2 regions of the Fictibacillus sp. UD genome follow, and region 2 is predicted to be linked to the other one. Evidence: riboswitches for the same ligand, from Rfam matches in the RefSeq annotation. Region 2 holds a riboswitch; the other holds the start of a gene.
The links. A riboswitch is a leader RNA that binds a small molecule or an ion and turns the genes downstream of it on or off. The one in region 2 is predicted to bind glycine.
Positions count from the first base shown of each region.

Region 1: it holds a riboswitch for glycine, as region 2 does, so the genes downstream of both, gcvT (glycine cleavage system aminomethyltransferase GcvT) here and P8610_RS17845 (amino acid permease) in region 2, are expected to answer to the same signal.

Region 1 covers NZ_JARUHH010000001.1:482,656-490,554, reverse strand. Annotated here, with positions in the region: gene P8610_RS02525 (lipoate--protein ligase family protein) at 1-672, opposite strand, end outside; gene P8610_RS02520 (rhodanese-like domain-containing protein) at 822-1,199, shown strand; gene gcvPB (aminomethyl-transferring glycine dehydrogenase subunit GcvPB) at 1,248-2,711, opposite strand; gene gcvPA (aminomethyl-transferring glycine dehydrogenase subunit GcvPA) at 2,687-4,051, opposite strand; gene gcvT (glycine cleavage system aminomethyltransferase GcvT) at 4,073-5,173, opposite strand; glycine riboswitch at 5,346-5,431, opposite strand; gene P8610_RS02500 (DEAD/DEAH box helicase) at 5,549-7,246, shown strand; gene P8610_RS02495 (YqhG family protein) at 7,215-7,899, shown strand, end outside.
Region 2 covers NZ_JARUHH010000017.1:36,312-44,210, forward strand. Annotated here, with positions in the region: gene P8610_RS17840 (recombinase family protein) at 1-975, shown strand, start outside; glycine riboswitch at 1,081-1,159, shown strand; gene P8610_RS17845 (amino acid permease) at 1,286-2,632, shown strand; gene katG (catalase/peroxidase HPI) at 2,710-4,932, opposite strand; gene P8610_RS17855 (hypothetical protein) at 5,270-5,851, shown strand; gene P8610_RS17860 (hypothetical protein) at 6,075-6,197, shown strand; gene P8610_RS17865 (LysR family transcriptional regulator) at 6,230-7,105, opposite strand; gene P8610_RS17870 (GntP family permease) at 7,275-7,899, shown strand, end outside.

The sequences.
Region 1 (7,899 bases), on a different contig from region 2:
TGAAAGCAATGAATTGATGGCAACTGCCTTCTTTTTAAAAGCAGACTGCATTCTCTCGCGTAGTCGATCGCTTGAGTATTTAAAAAGGTCAAAGAGTTTATCTTCGTCTAGATCCAACAAAATGGATCCATGCTGCAAAATCACACCTTTTTGCCTTGTTTGAGCACTTCCTGCCACTTTTCTGCCTTCAACGACTAATTCATACCAGGAAGGGGCATCAAAACAAACGGCAGATCGAGGATTTTTCAACCCTTCTCGCTCTTCTTCTGTTTTTGGAACAGCGAAGTAAGCATCCAAACCTAAACCTTGAAATCCTTCTTTAATTCCTTCAGAGATTACCCGATAAGCTTCTGTTACACTTTGAGGCATATCCTTATGCGATTCAGATACGATTACACTATATGTCAACTCCTGATCATGAAGAACCCCGCGTCCTCCAGTTGGGCGTCTAACAAAGCCTAAATCATATTTTTTAACCTCATCAAGGTTAATCTCTTTTTCTACTTTTTGAAAGTAACCGATGGATAGTGTCGCTGGATCCCACCCGTAAAAGCGGATAACGGGAGGGATTTTACCTTCACTGTGCCAAGTAAGAAGCGCTTCATCCATCGCCATATTTATTGCCGGTTCGCAATTTCCAGAATCAATATAATACCAGTTTTCTTTTTCCACGTTTTTCGTCTCCCTGCGATTCATTCGTAACTAGTGTACCAAATTCGGAGTATGTGTCAAAACAATCGCTTAAAGTTAGATTTTTCTTTTGCCTATATAGCGATCCACCGCTATAATTGTGGTAGATTGTTTAAAGGAGTGCAAGCGTTATGGGATGGATAGTTTTAGCAGGTATCGTGGTAGCTTTATTGGCCTATGTGATTGGTATGGGTCTATACCAAAAGAGATTTTTAAAGACATTAAACGAAGAAGAGTTCAAGGCAGGTTATCGTAAGGCTCAATTGATTGATGTCCGTGAACCTGAAGAGTTTAAAAAGGGTCATATTTTAGGAGCCCGCAACATTCCCTTATCTCAAATGAGACAAAGATTGAAGGAAGTTCGTAACGACCAGCCTGTTTACTTATATTGCGAGAGCGGATTCAGAAGTGCTCGTGCAGCCAACTTCCTTAAGAAGAAGAAGTACGGCCAACTGCATCATTTACATGGCGGGTTCAGAAAATGGACAGGCCGAGTAAAATCAAATTAACACATATAAAAGCAGCCCATTCAAAAAACGGGCTGCTTTTTTTGTACTTTAAACTTGTTTGCTGTACTTTAAGATTGGCTTTCTAGCTGCTGTTGCTTCATCCAATCTTTTTACAACTGTTGTGTGAGGTGCTTCTTGAACGATTTCAGGTGTTTCTTCTGCTTCTTTTGAAATCTGAATCATCTTTTCAATAAATTCATCAAGAGTTTCTTTAGACTCAGTTTCAGTCGGCTCGATCATAATTGCTTCTTCTACACTTAATGGGAAGTAAATGGTTGGCGGGTGATAGCCAAAGTCTAAAAGACGTTTTGCAATATCGAGTGTTCTTACACCTAACTTCTTCTGACGGCGTCCAGATAATACGAACTCGTGTTTACAGTGCTGTGTAAACGGCAGATCAAAATGAGGCTCCAGACGGCGCATCATATAGTTTGCGTTCAACACTGCATTTTCAGACACTTGGCGCAATCCATCAGGCCCCATCGTCATGATGTACGTAAACGCACGAACGTTAATCCCAAAGTTACCGTAGAAAGGTTTAACACGTCCGATTGACTGTGGACGATTGTACTCAAATTTGTAAACATCGTTTTCTTTGACAAGTACTGGTTTTGGCAAGAATGGGATTAAATCCGCTTTCACTCCGACTGGTCCTGATCCAGGTCCTCCGCCGCCATGTGGTCCTGTAAATGTTTTATGCAGGTTCAAGTGAACAACATCAAAGCCCATATCCCCAGGTCTAGCAAAACCTAAGATCGCGTTCGCATTCGCGCCATCATAATAAAGCTTGCCGCCAGCTTCATGGACAATCTTTGCCATCTCTAAAATATGTTCTTCAAAAAGTCCTAATGTATTTGGATTTGTAAGCATAAGAGCAGCAACATCTTGATCGACTACTCGTTTTAAGTCTTCTAAATCAACAAGACCGCGCTCATCCGATTTTACGGTAATCGATTCGAAACCTGCAACGGTCGCAGATGCTGGGTTCGTTCCGTGAGCTGAATCTGGAACGATGACTTTAGTTCGATTAAAGTCTCCATTTGCTTCATGATAAGCACGGATCATCATAAGACCTGTCCATTCACCATGTGCACCAGCTGCCGGCTGAAGCGTTACTTCATCCATACCTGTAATCTCAGCTAGAGATGTTTGCAAACGGTACATCATTTCCATTGCACCTTGTACCGTCTCTTCATCTTGGAGAGGATGAATATGGGCAAAACCAGGAAAACGTGCAACATCTTCATTGATTTTTGGATTGTATTTCATCGTACATGAACCAAGGGGATAAAAACCAGAATCAACTCCATGGTTACGATTGGATAATGCTGTATAATGACGGACGATTTGAAGCTCAGAAACTTCAGGAAGGTCAGCTTCTTCTGTACGCAAATAATCAGATGGAATAATTGACTCCACATTTACTTCTGGAACGTCAAGTTCAGGAATGCTGTATCCCACTCGACCTGGCTTTGACAATTCAAAAATTAGTGACTGATGTTCTGTACGCATGCTAATCCCTCCAATACATTTGCAAGCTGATCGATTTCTTCTTTTGTTCTCACTTCAGTAACAGCTAAAAGCATATGATTTTTTAGTTCTGAATAAGACAGACCTAAATCATAGCCTCCAATTATTCCTGATTCTAATAACTTTTGATTCACTTCTTTTGCAGAACACTTTAATTCAATGACAAATTCGTTAAAGAACGGTCCAGTAAAAGCTGTTTTAAAGCCTTTTTCTTCAAGCACTTTTTTTGCATAGTGTGCTTTCTGGATATTTTGGTGAGCCACTTCTTTAACACCTTGCTTTCCAAGAGCTGTCATGGCAATGGATGCTGCAAGAGCATTTAGCGCTTGGTTTGAACAAATGTTACTTGTTGCTTTATCACGTCTGATGTGCTGCTCTCTCGCTTGAAGCGTTAATACAAAGCCGCGCTTTCCGTCTTCATCAAGTGTTTGACCTACTAGTCGACCAGGAACTTTACGCATTAGTTTAGTTGTTACAGCAAAATATCCACAGTGAGGACCGCCAAATCCTTGAGCGATACCAAATGGCTGTGCGTCACCTACGACGATATCTGCACCAAATTTCCCTGGAGGAGTGAGGGCACCTAAAGCTAGCGGATTTGAAGAAACAACAAACATTCCTTTCGCTCCATGAACGATTTCTTCAATCTCTTTTAACGGTTCAATCTGTCCGAAGAAGTTTGGATATTGCACGATTACACATGCCGTTTCTTCATCCACTTCAGCACGCAAAGCGTTAAGTGAAGTCATTCCATCTTCCATTTCAATTTCTACTACTTGTAGATGCTGTCCTTTAGCATAAGTCTTCAGTACATCACGAGACTCTGGATGAACGGACTTGGATACAACGATTTTCTTTCTGCGAGTTTGCGCTGCAGATAGAAGACCCGCTTCAGCAAGTGCAGTTCCGCCATCATACATGGAAGAGTTGGCAACATCCATACCTGTTAATTCACAGATCATCGTTTGGAATTCGAAGATCGCTTGAAGTTCACCTTGAGAGATCTCAGGCTGATATGGCGTATATGCTGTGTAAAACTCAGAGCGAAGAAGCATATGATTTACGATCGATGGAGAATAGTGATCGTACACACCAGCTCCTAAGAATGATGCATGTTCTTTTGTATTTTTATTTAACGCAGCCAAACGGCCCATTTCTTTCACGAGCTCAGGCTCAGACAAAGCTTCCTCAATTTGTAAACGTCCTTTAAAGCGAACTTCTTCTGGAATATCTTGAAAAAGATCTTCTGTCGTTTCAATTCCAATCGTTTCAAGCATTTCCTTTTTATCTTGGGCTGTCATTGGCAAATAGCGGAATGTCATGGTTTCTCCTCCTTAAAAACTCTATTTTCCTCGTTTATAAAATGGTGAAGCAACAACTTTTGCTTTTAAGCGTTTTTGGCGAATCTGTACTTCCACTTCAGTACCTAGCTCTGTAAAGTCCTTTTCGAGCAAAGCAAGGCCTAAATTTTTCTTTAATGTTGGCGATTGTGTCCCGGTTGTAACTTCTCCAATCTTCACATCGCCCTTATATACTTCATAATGAGACCGCGGGATACCTTTATCGATCATCTCAATGCCGACAAGCTTCCTTGGCGCTCCATTTTTCTTTTGTTCTGCCAGTACTTCTTTGCCGATAAAATCTGCTTCTTTATCTGTTTTCACTGCGAATCCGATACCAGCTTCTATTGGAGTGATTTCTTTTGTAAGTTCTTGACCGTATAGAGCAAGTTTAGCTTCAAAGCGTAAAGTGTCACGCGCCCCAAGTCCAGCTGGGCGCAAGCCGTCTTCATGGCCCGCTTCAAGCAAAGATCTCCACAGCTTTTCTGCATGTTCAGTTTTTAAATAAATTTCAAAGCCATCTTCTCCTGTATAGCCTGTTCGAGAAACAAGGGCGGAGATTCCAGCCAGTGATACATCTTCTTTAAAACGGAAGAATCCGATCTCAGAAAGATCTGTATCTGTTAGCTTCTGTAAAATTTCTTCTGCTTTAGGTCCTTGGATTGCAAGCTGTGCATATTCAGGAGAAACATTTACAAGTTCTACACCTTCTGGCTTTTTGCTGTTTAACCATTCGAAATCTTTTTCAATATTAGAGGCATTCACAACGAGCAAGTAATCGTTTTCATCTCTTTTATAAATTAAAAGATCATCCACTGTACCGCCGTTTTCATAGCACATAGCCGTATATTGAGCCTGGCCGTTTTGAAGTTTAGAAACATCATTGGTCATCGTATATTGCAGGAACGATAATGCATTCGGTCCTCTTACATCAAATTCTCCCATGTGAGATACATCGAATAAACCTGCTTTTGTTCTAACAGCCTCGTGTTCCTCTTTAATGCTTGAGAACTGAACAGGCAATTCCCAACCACCAAAATCAATTACTTTTCCACCGTGTTCTTTGTATGTTTCGAATAGCGGTGTTCGTAACAATGTAGCCATGTGAATTCCTCCTTTTTCATACTTAAAAATTTTCGGACTTTTCTGGACAAAAAAAGGACAGAAAGACCCCTTAAAATGGGATCCTCTGTCCTGCAACCTGTAAGTTTCTCAAAATATCATTGAGTTTCTTCGTTGGTGGCTTTCATCTATTAAAAAGCACTCTCCAGAGATGCGTCTAGCAAGAGTCTTTTTGCCTGAGAGTTTCACAATTGTTTGCTCCTTCGGCGCCGCTAACGCAGTCTCTCCTCTTACTTTCATTCGCGAGTATGTTATTGTCCAAGGTCGCACATACTATTACTATGTTTACTACATTATTATCCTATCATTTTTACAAATGGAATGGCAACGAACTTTTTTAAAGAAAGGAAATCCGTTATGAAAATCGACGTTCAGTTTCAGCGAGATTGGCATGATGACTTTTTTAAGCGCGTGGAAGAAGATGGACCTTGGGCCAATTGGGAATTGTATAACTTAGCATTAGAGGCAGAACACCACCTGGCAATTCCTGATTTTCTAGGACTTCAAGCTCCAGATCATCTGCCACAGATGACTTTTCTGCCTCATCAGCTGGACGTTGCAACAACCGTTATAGAACAGATGAACGGAAAAGCAATTTTGGCAGATGAAGTTGGACTAGGAAAAACGATTGAAGCAGGATTAATATTAAAAGAATACATGATTAGACGACTGGCAAAAAAGATTCTAATTCTTGTTCCAGCTTCACTTGTTATTCAATGGACAAATGAATTAAATCAAAAGTTCTTTATCCCTGCTATTGCACAGAAAAAAGCTTACGTCTGGGAACAATGCGACGTTGTTGTATCTTCGATTGATACTGCTAAGCGCGCTCCCCACCGTGATATCGTGCTAAATCAGGATTATGATCTTGTTATTATAGATGAAGCACACAAACTCAAAAACAAAAAAACGAAAAACTATGAATTTGTACAGCTGTTAAAAAAGAAGTTCTGCTTGTTGTTAACAGCCACTCCCGTACAAAATAGAGTTGAGGAGATTTTTAATCTCGTATCTTTATTGAAACCTGGGCATCTAGGAAACAGAGAGAACTTTGATAAAGATTTTAAAGAAGATAAATCTTCGCTGAAAAATGAAGAAAAGCTCAAACAGCTTGTTAACAAGGTAATGGTTCGTAACAGAAGAGAAGAAACGGGACTAAAATGGCCGAAGCGGCTCGTCAAAACGATACCTATTACATTATCAAAAACCGAACGTGATCTTTACGATGAAATCTCCAAACTAAAGCGTGATCCATACTTTGAGAGAAGTAAGTTCTCTATCGTTACATTGCAGCGTGAAGCATGCAGTTCACGTGAAGCTGTTTTTTTAACACTCAAAAATATGCTGCAAAAAGAAGTTCCTACTACCTTGATGGAAAACCGAATTGTGGAATTGATGAAGAAAATTGAGTTGGTCGAACAAAACTCCAAAGCATTAAAAGCTTTAGAACTAATTCAATCCATTGATTCTAAGGTCATCATTTTTACAGAGTATCGTGCTACTCAATTGTACTTACAGTGGTTTTTGCAGCAGCATGGCATCTCTTCAGTTCCGTTTAGAGGCGGATTTAAAAGAAGTAAAAAAGATTGGATGACTCATCTCTTTAAAACACGTGCTCAAGTATTGATTGCAACTGAAGCAGGTGGAGAAGGAATTAACCTTCAATTCTGTCAGCACATCATAAACTATGATCTGCCATGGAACCCCATGCGGATTGAGCAGCGTATCGGACGTATCCACCGTATCGGTCAGCAAGGTGATGTTCATATCTACAACTTTGCAACTCAAAACACAATTGAAGAGCACATTTTAAACCTGCTATACAACAAAATTAATCTATTTGAAAGTGTTATCGGAGAGCTAGATGAGATCTTAACAAAATTTGAGATTAAAAATATTGAACGTCATATTGCAGATATCATGAACACGTCTGATAGTGAAGGTGAGATTCGAGTGAAGATGGACAACCTTGCTTCCTTAATCAACCTCGACGGCGGAATAAAACAGAAAGGATGGGAAGAGCATGCAGCAGCACGAGATACATCGCTTTCTTGAACGATATTTTGATGCAAATGAATGCCGAATCTTAGAAAAGAACTTTAGTTATATGAAAGTTCAATTGACCACAGAACTAGACAAAGTTTTAATGAATCGCCCGTTCTACTGGCATTATCTTGAGAAAACCGGCGGTACACCTAATCCTATGACGTTGACACTCGTAACAGGACAACAGCAAGCACCTGATGGGAAAGGTGAGTTTATCCATTTTGGATCACCACGGCTGCACCAAATATTCGGCTCAACGAAAAAGCTTGCATCTTTTATTCGCCTATATGAGTCCGTTCCCCAACAAGGTGCACAAGTGCCGCTGCAGCCATGGCTCTGTCTGAACGTTAAAGTAACCTATCAATGCGATCAAAAGAAAGATCGAGTGCTTTCTTATGGGATTCAATTGATCAATGGAACGATTGAAGATCAATTTCATACGCGTCTTCAAAAAATGTTATTAACGAAACGAATACCAGACTTTTGTTATACACTTTCTCCATTTATTAAGCCTCAGAGTGCAATTAAAAGATTGGAGAACAAAATCCAAGAAGTGATTGATGCAGATGACCACACTTGGGCAGAAGATGCGAGGAACCGTTGGAAAGAAGATCAGGATTTATTGGAGAGCTTTTACGAGGATTCTCTTACAAAACCAGATG
Region 2 (7,899 bases):
ATTCTAAAAAACCCTACATATTGTGGCCTTGTCAGGTGGGGACACCGAAAAGACTGGAGTAAGCTCCATGAAGATAATAAAAGAAAAAGAAAATATAGTGATGACCCTATTGTGAGCGCAGGAGTTCATGAAGCGATTATCAGAAAAGAAATCTTTGATAGTGTACAGAATCTTATAATTAAAAACCCTCGCCACCATGTAAAACAGTTTAATGGGAATCATCTGCTAAGTGGGTTATTACGTTGTCCAGAATGTGGATATGGAATGTCAATGCAACTTGTTAATAATAAAGGGAAAATTTATGAGTACTATACTTGCAATCAGTATCAAACATATAAACGTTGTAAATCAAACTCTATAAAAAAAGATGATATTGAAAAAGAATTCTTGGGTATATTCTATAGCGCTTTAAACAAACCAGAGGTCTTAAAAACTATGTTGAACAGTCTAAATAATAGAAATCAAACAAACATGGAAAGTCTAAATGCCATCAAGCTTAGAGAAAATGAACTAAAAAAGTTGAGAATTAAAGAAAGTAAATTAACTGATGAATTGATTGAAGGGAATGAAAATTATAAGTCTACCATTAGAAGGAAAATCCAAGAAATTTCAGATGAAATAGTTGTCTTTGAAAACGACATAATGGTATTAAAGAACTCTTTGGAGCAAACTAATTCATTAAAATTAGATACAAACGAAATTACCGAACTTCTTGGTAAAGTTTCGAAGGTAATACCGTTACTGGAAAAACAGGTCCAACAATCGTTAATTCGGAAGCTGATTACTTCTATAAAGGTTGAAAACAAAAGGATTTTAGAAGTTCGTTTTAGTTTCAAAGAAGGCATAAGGTTAGGTGATGAAGGGGATTCTGATGAATCCCCTTCTGACACCAGGAGTTTTAGGGTTCAAAGTGATACGGTGAACCGTATCATAAGTAACTGTTGTATGGCTGAACTCGCAACGTTAAACATTTGACAAAAGCCCAACTCCATAATAGTATTGAAAATTATTCAGAACTACTAAAACTACTAAACAATTAATAGATAGCAAGCTATGATTGCTGTAGATCGTACTACAGCAGGAGCAGCTTCTGGAGAGACCGCATGGTAAGCGGCGCCGAAGGGTTCACAATCTCAGGCAAAAGGACAGAAGAGTATTGAAGTTTGACTTTGTTGTGTTTTCAGCGCAGTAAATGCTTTTTTAATATTCTAATGTACAAGAGATTGGAGATTCTTCCAGTCTCTTTTTTTACGTTTTATTTGCATCTTAGAAGGAGGAATCATACGTGTCACAGCATGAGTTAAAGAGAGATTTAGCTAACCGTCATGTGCAGCTGATTGCCATTGGTGGAACGATTGGTACAGGGTTATTTTTAGGTTCAGGTAAAGCAATTGAGCTTGCCGGACCGTCTGTTATATTTGCTTATCTAATAGTTGGGATCGCCTTGTTTTTTATGATGAGAGCGCTAGGGGAGCTGTTGCTTTCTAAGGAAGGCTATGAGTCGTTTACAGATATTGCGGAGGACTACCTTGGACCGCGGGCTGCGTTTATCACAGGGTGGACGTATTGGTTCTGCTGGATCATGACAGCTATGGCTGATGTGATTGCGGTCGGTGTCTATGTGCAATATTGGTTTGACATACCGCAGTGGGTTCCGGCACTTGTCTGTTTACTGCTTTTACTTGGGCTTAACCTTTTGACGGTAAAGCTTTTCGGGGAATTGGAATTTTGGTTTGCTTTGATCAAGGTGGTTACCATTCTCGCGTTGATTGTAATGGGGGTTGTTTTGATCGTGATTGGTTATCAGACCGATGCGGGAACTGTTTCAATGAACAACCTGTGGGAGCATGGAGGTTTGTTTCCAAATGGGATGACAGGATTTTTACTTTCGTTTCAGATGGTTGTGTTTGCGTTTGTTGGAGTGGAATTGGTCGGTGTGGCTGCGGCGGAAACGTCTAATCCCAGAAAAAATATTCCGTCTGCCATAAATAAGATTCCACTTCGGATTTTGTTTTTCTATGTTGGTGCTTTGATAGTCCTGCTCTGCATCAATCCATGGACACAATTAAGCGCAGCGGAAAGTCCTTTCGTTAGGACCTTCAGCTTAATAGGAATACCACTTGCGGCAGGAATTATTAATTTTGTTGTTCTGACATCTGCGGCATCTGCCTGTAACAGCGGATTGTTTTCAACGAGCCGGATTCTATTTACGTTAAGCAAGAGTGAGCAGGCGCCTCAATCTTTTAAAAAACTGACTAAAAATCATGTGCCTGGAAATGCGCTTTGGATATCTGCAGTTGTCGTTTCAGTCGGAGCGCTTCTCAGCAAACTGATTCCAGAGCAAGCTTTTGGGATCGTAACAACAATCAGTGCGATCTGTTTTATCTGGGTGTGGAGCGTCATCTTAATCAGCCATATCAAATATCGAAAAAATCGTTCAAATCTGCATAAAATATCAGCATTTAAAGCACCTTTTGCGCCATTCATTAACTATGTGGTACTAGCACTGTTCGGGCTGATACTGCTCGTGTTGCTCGTTGCAGATGCTACCCGTCCGGCGTTGTTATTGACACCATTGTGGTTTATTTTATTATTTGTACTGTATCCAACTAAAAGAAAAGCTTCCCCATAACTATAAAAAGCACCTAATCCTGACTGCTCTGAAGCAAAAAATTTACTTCAGTCAGCTGATTAGGTGCTTCTATTTATCTACTGTTTTACTTTTACATCAAAACGATCAGCGTCCATCACTTTTACCCAAGCTGCGACAAAGTCACGTACGAATTTTTCTTTGTTGTCGTTTTGTGCATACACTTCAGCTAAAGCGCGAAGTTCTGAGTTTGATCCGAAGACAAGATCAAAGCGGGATGCTGTTCGCTTCACTTCTCCTGTCTTGCGGTCGCGGCCTTCATATTGGTTGAAGCCCGTTGATTTCCACTCTACACCCATATCGAGCAGATTTACGAAAAAGTCGTTCGTGAGTGTGCCGACACGGTCTGTGAATACGCCGTGTTTCGTGCCTTGATGGTTTGTCCCAAGAACACGCATACCTCCGACTAGGACGGTCATTTCAGGAGCAGACAGACCGAGTAGCTGTGCTTTATCTACGAGCATCTCTTCAGGACTCGTAGAGTATTCTTTCTTCTGATAGTTGCGGAACCCATCAGAAACGGGCTCTAACACATCAAATGTATCAGCATCTGTTTGCTCTTGTGTTGCATCACCGCGTCCAGGGGTAAATGGAACCGTCACATCAAAGCCTGCGTCTTTTGCTGCTTTTTCTACGGCTGCACTTCCTCCGAGTACTATTAGATCGGCTAGACTGACTTTCGTGTCGAGCTGGTTTTGGATATCTTGATAGATTCCTAGCACTTTCTCCAGCTGAGCGGGTTCGTTTGCTTCCCAGTCTTTTTGAGGCGCGAGACGAATGCGTGCACCGTTCGCACCTCCGCGCATATCAGAATTGCGGTATGTGCTTGCTGAAGCCCAGGCGGTTTTAACGAGCTCGCTAACCGATAATCCTGCGTTCAGAATTTTTTCTTTTAGTTGAGCTATGTCAGATTGTGATAGATCATAATCAACGCTCGGAACAGGATCTTGCCAGATGAGATCTTCTTCTGGAACCTCTGGACCTAAGTAACGAACTTTCGGACCCATGTCACGGTGAAGTAATTTGAACCACGCACGTGCAAAAGCGTCAGCAAACTCATCTGGGTTCTCGTAATAGCGGCGAGAAATTTTTCCATAGTCTGGATCCATACGTAAGGCCATATCCGCTGTTGTCATCATCGTTTTTACTTTGATAGATGGATCTTCGGCATCAGGCGCCATATGCTCTTCTGTCATATCGACAGGACTCCATTGGTACGCTCCTGCCGCACTCTTCGTTAACTCCCACTCGTATCCGAATAGAAGGTCGAAGTAGCCGTTATCCCATTGAGTGGGGTTCGACGTCCAAGCCCCATCTACACCACTGGATATCGTATCGCGGCCTTTTCCGCTTCCGTGTTTACTCAGCCAACCGAAGCCTTGTGTTTCAAGATCTGCCGCTTCTGGATCGTCCCCAACAAGAGAAGGATCACCTGCACCGTGTGCTTTCCCAAAGGTATGGCCGCCAGCGATAAGGGCAACGGTTTCTTCGTCATTCATTGCCATTCGGCCGAATGTGTCCCGAATATCACGAGCACTTGCGAGTGGATCAGGCTTGCCGTTCGGTCCTTCAGGATTCACATAAATAAGACCCATCTGAACTGCTGCAAGCGGGTCCTCCAGTTCACGGTCTCCAGAATAACGATTGTCCGCTAACCATTCTTTTTCCGTTCCCCAGTAGACGTCTTCTTCTGCATGCCAAATATCTTCACGTCCGCCAGCAAACCCAAAAGTCTTTAACCCCATCGATTCAATGGCCACGTTACCGGTGAAGACAAGTAAATCTGCCCACGAGATCTTGTTGCCGTACTTTTGTTTGATCGGCCATAAAAGACGGCGCGCTTTATCCAAGTTTACGTTATCTGGCCAGCTGTTTAACGGTGCAAAGCGCTGAGAACCTGATCCGCCGCCACCGCGCCCGTCAGCTGTTCGGTATGTACCTGCAGCATGCCATGACATTCGAATAAAGAATGGACCATAGTGACCATAATCCGCCGGCCACCAATCTTGGCTTTCTGTCATCAACGCATGAAGATCATTTTTCAGTGCGTCGTAATCCAGCTTAGAGAATTCTTCGCGATAATTAAAGTCCTCACCCATCGGATTAGATTTTTTGTCATGTTGGCGAAGAACATTTAAATTTAACTGATTCGGCCACCATTCCTTATTTGTCGTACCACGAGGGGCTTTCGATGTTGTGATCGCACTATCTTTGTGGTGAGTTACAGGACATTGACCTGCAGACGTATGTTCTTTTTGATCGGGCTTATTGTTGTTTTCCATTACAATTCTCCTTCCTTTTTTGGAACACAAAATTGCAAACATTACAAAGCCAAGATGTAAAAATTTAGATTATTATGATAATTCATATTATAGAGTAGAGTTATGTGGATTCAAAGCGTAATGCACTTTGAGTATCCACTTTATTCCTACTAGAATTTCTAAAATTGTACGCACCTAGAACTTGCCCCTCGTTATAAATCATAACTGACATTTACAAGCTTCTTATTCAACTAAAACGTTAAACACTCTGTAACTGCAGTTATCGCGAATAACAAATAATAGAGCCGGGTAATGGTTACTACTTACAAAAAATTCCGATTACGAAAGGGCTGACAACTTGAATACTTTACTGTTAGTATCACTTTTGGTTAGTTCAATCCTAACAGGGTCAAACCCCAATCAAATGCAAGTCAATATGACGAGTAGTGAAGAGCCTAAGACATCTGTTAATGCCACTTTTGAAGAGCAACAAGAAGCAATCTTACAATTTATCAATGTAGATGTTGCGAGAGTTTCAAGCTACGAGATGGAAGCTTTTGATTCTTTAGCAAGAGTGTCTGGTGAAAATTACACAGACGATGAGACCATGTATTTGGAGCTGGTCGAAAACACCATTCCAGCTTATGAAAAAGCACTAGCAGAAGCACAGAACATCGAAGTACAAGGTAAAGAGCTGGAGGAAATGAAAAAAAGACTTTTAGAAGCCACTGGAACGTTTTATGAAGCTTTATTACTCCAAAAACAAGCTTTAGAACAACAGAGCAAAGAATTAATGAATCAGTCAAATCTAAAGTTAGACGAGTACTTTCAATTAGTGGATACGTATCATCTCGAACTGGAACTGTTGAGTAAAGAGTATGAAGTGAAGTACGAAAAAAATAGCGAGAAGACTGAGGAATCAGATGAAGGTTTTATGTAATCATGAGAAAGCTGAATCAAAAGGTACATATCGTGCCATTTTGATTCAGCTTTTCCATTTTTAATGATGTTTTTCAATCTAAATTTAACCTGCTAAGATAACCGTTTAAGGAGAGAAAGAGCAGCATCTTTGAGCGAACGTGTAATAATTATAGGCTATTTCGAAAGGATTTTTGCTTTAAATCTTTTTATAGTCTACTTTGAAAAGTTGATTGGAGTGGAAGGTGCGAGACTCCTGCGGGACAGGTGGGCAGGTGAGACACTTAAGAGTGAAACGTCCGAATGTGGCTCACCGCCTGCCCCGCGGAAAGCGAGCACCTGGAACAGAAATCAACCACTTACAATAACAACAAAGTTTAACCAAAACAGCCCCTAACATCTATTCTTCCAGCAGCATATTAATAAACTCACTTGTGGCAAACGTAACATATTTGCCCTTCTTTTTTATAATCGCTAATTGATAAGGAAGAGTTGGATTAACAATAGGAATGGCTTTTATCGCATCAGAGTCTACCTTCTCTGAGATCGATTGTGGAAAGATAGAAACCCCTAAACCTTCTCCAATCATACCGCTAATAAAATCCCACTGTGAGCTTTCATAAGAAATCTTCGGATGAAAACCTGCCTCCATGCACTCTTGAATAACCCGGTCATGCAGCGTAAAACCCTCTTTAAACAGAATGAAAGATTCTTCACTCAGTTCCTTCATCTCTACCGTTTTTCGGCTTGCTAATGGGTGAGAAGAATGAACAAACAACAATAGCTGTTCTTCTATAAAAGATACGACTTCAAATTCTTCTTGGTCTGCAGGTAAGACGACAATGGCTAGATCTAATAGACCGTCATGAACTTCTTGTTGAATTTCGTTTGCCCCGTGTTCTACCATCTGAATTTTAATCTCTGGATAACGTGTTTTGAATTTCTTAATAATTTTTGGGAAAAATAAGAAACCGATAAGAGGCGGGATTCCTATTTTGATTTTGCCTTTTTTCAAATGCATCAAGTCGTACAAATTCGCTGAAAGATTGTCCAGAGAATCGAGTATCATTTTACTTTGTTCAAAAACAATCTCACCTGCTTCAGTCAGCTCGATTTTTCTTGAAGAACGGTCAATCAGCTCCATTTCAAGCTCGTCTTCTAGACTTTTGACCATTTTACTAAGAGCGGGCTGAGAAAGATGTAGAACTCCTGAAGCTTTGGTAAAGCTTTTATACTTAGCGACTGCGTGAAAATAAGTAAGCTGGCGAATATCCATATTTGTTAACTCCAAATCTATAACTTTTTCTCATACTAATAATAGTTATAATTCATTTTACTTATTTATTGCACAAGAGTAAAATGTCCTTCGTGCAAAGAAACCATTTTTAAAGAAGCGCCAAATGATGAAAGCGCACTCTTTTCATATACAAAAAGGAGGAAAGATTTTGATTAGTATCATTATAGGTCTAGCTCTACTTATGTTTTTTGCTTACCTCGGCTGGTCGATCATTTGGGTTGCCCCAATCGTAGCGGGAATTGTTGCGTTAATGAGCGGTTTAGACCTTATGGACGCATATACAAATACGTATATGACCGGCTTTGTGGATTTCGCAAAAGCGTGGTTTCCGATTTTCTTATTAGGAGCGGTACTCGGAAAGCTGATGGAAGATACCGGAGCTGCAAAATCGGTTGCCATTCAGTTTACAAAGTTTATAGGTGAGAAACGTGCCATACTTGGTGTTTTAGTAGCATCAGCCGTTCTTACATACGGTGGCGTGAGTTTGTTTGTTGTAGTTTTCGCTATCTATCCGATCGCATTGGCTTTATTTAAAAAAGCGGATATCTCTAGAAGGCTGATCGCACCGACAATTGTCCTGGGTGCTTTTACGTTTACGATGACTGCCGTACCAGGAACGCCTCAGATTCAAAACTTAATTCCGATGAACACGTTTAAAACAACACCGATGGCGGGTACCATTATTGGTATTGTCGCAACGCTCATCATGGCTGTAGGCGGTTACTTCTGGCTGAAGTTTAGAGAAAAACGATTAACAGCAGCAGGAGAAAAGT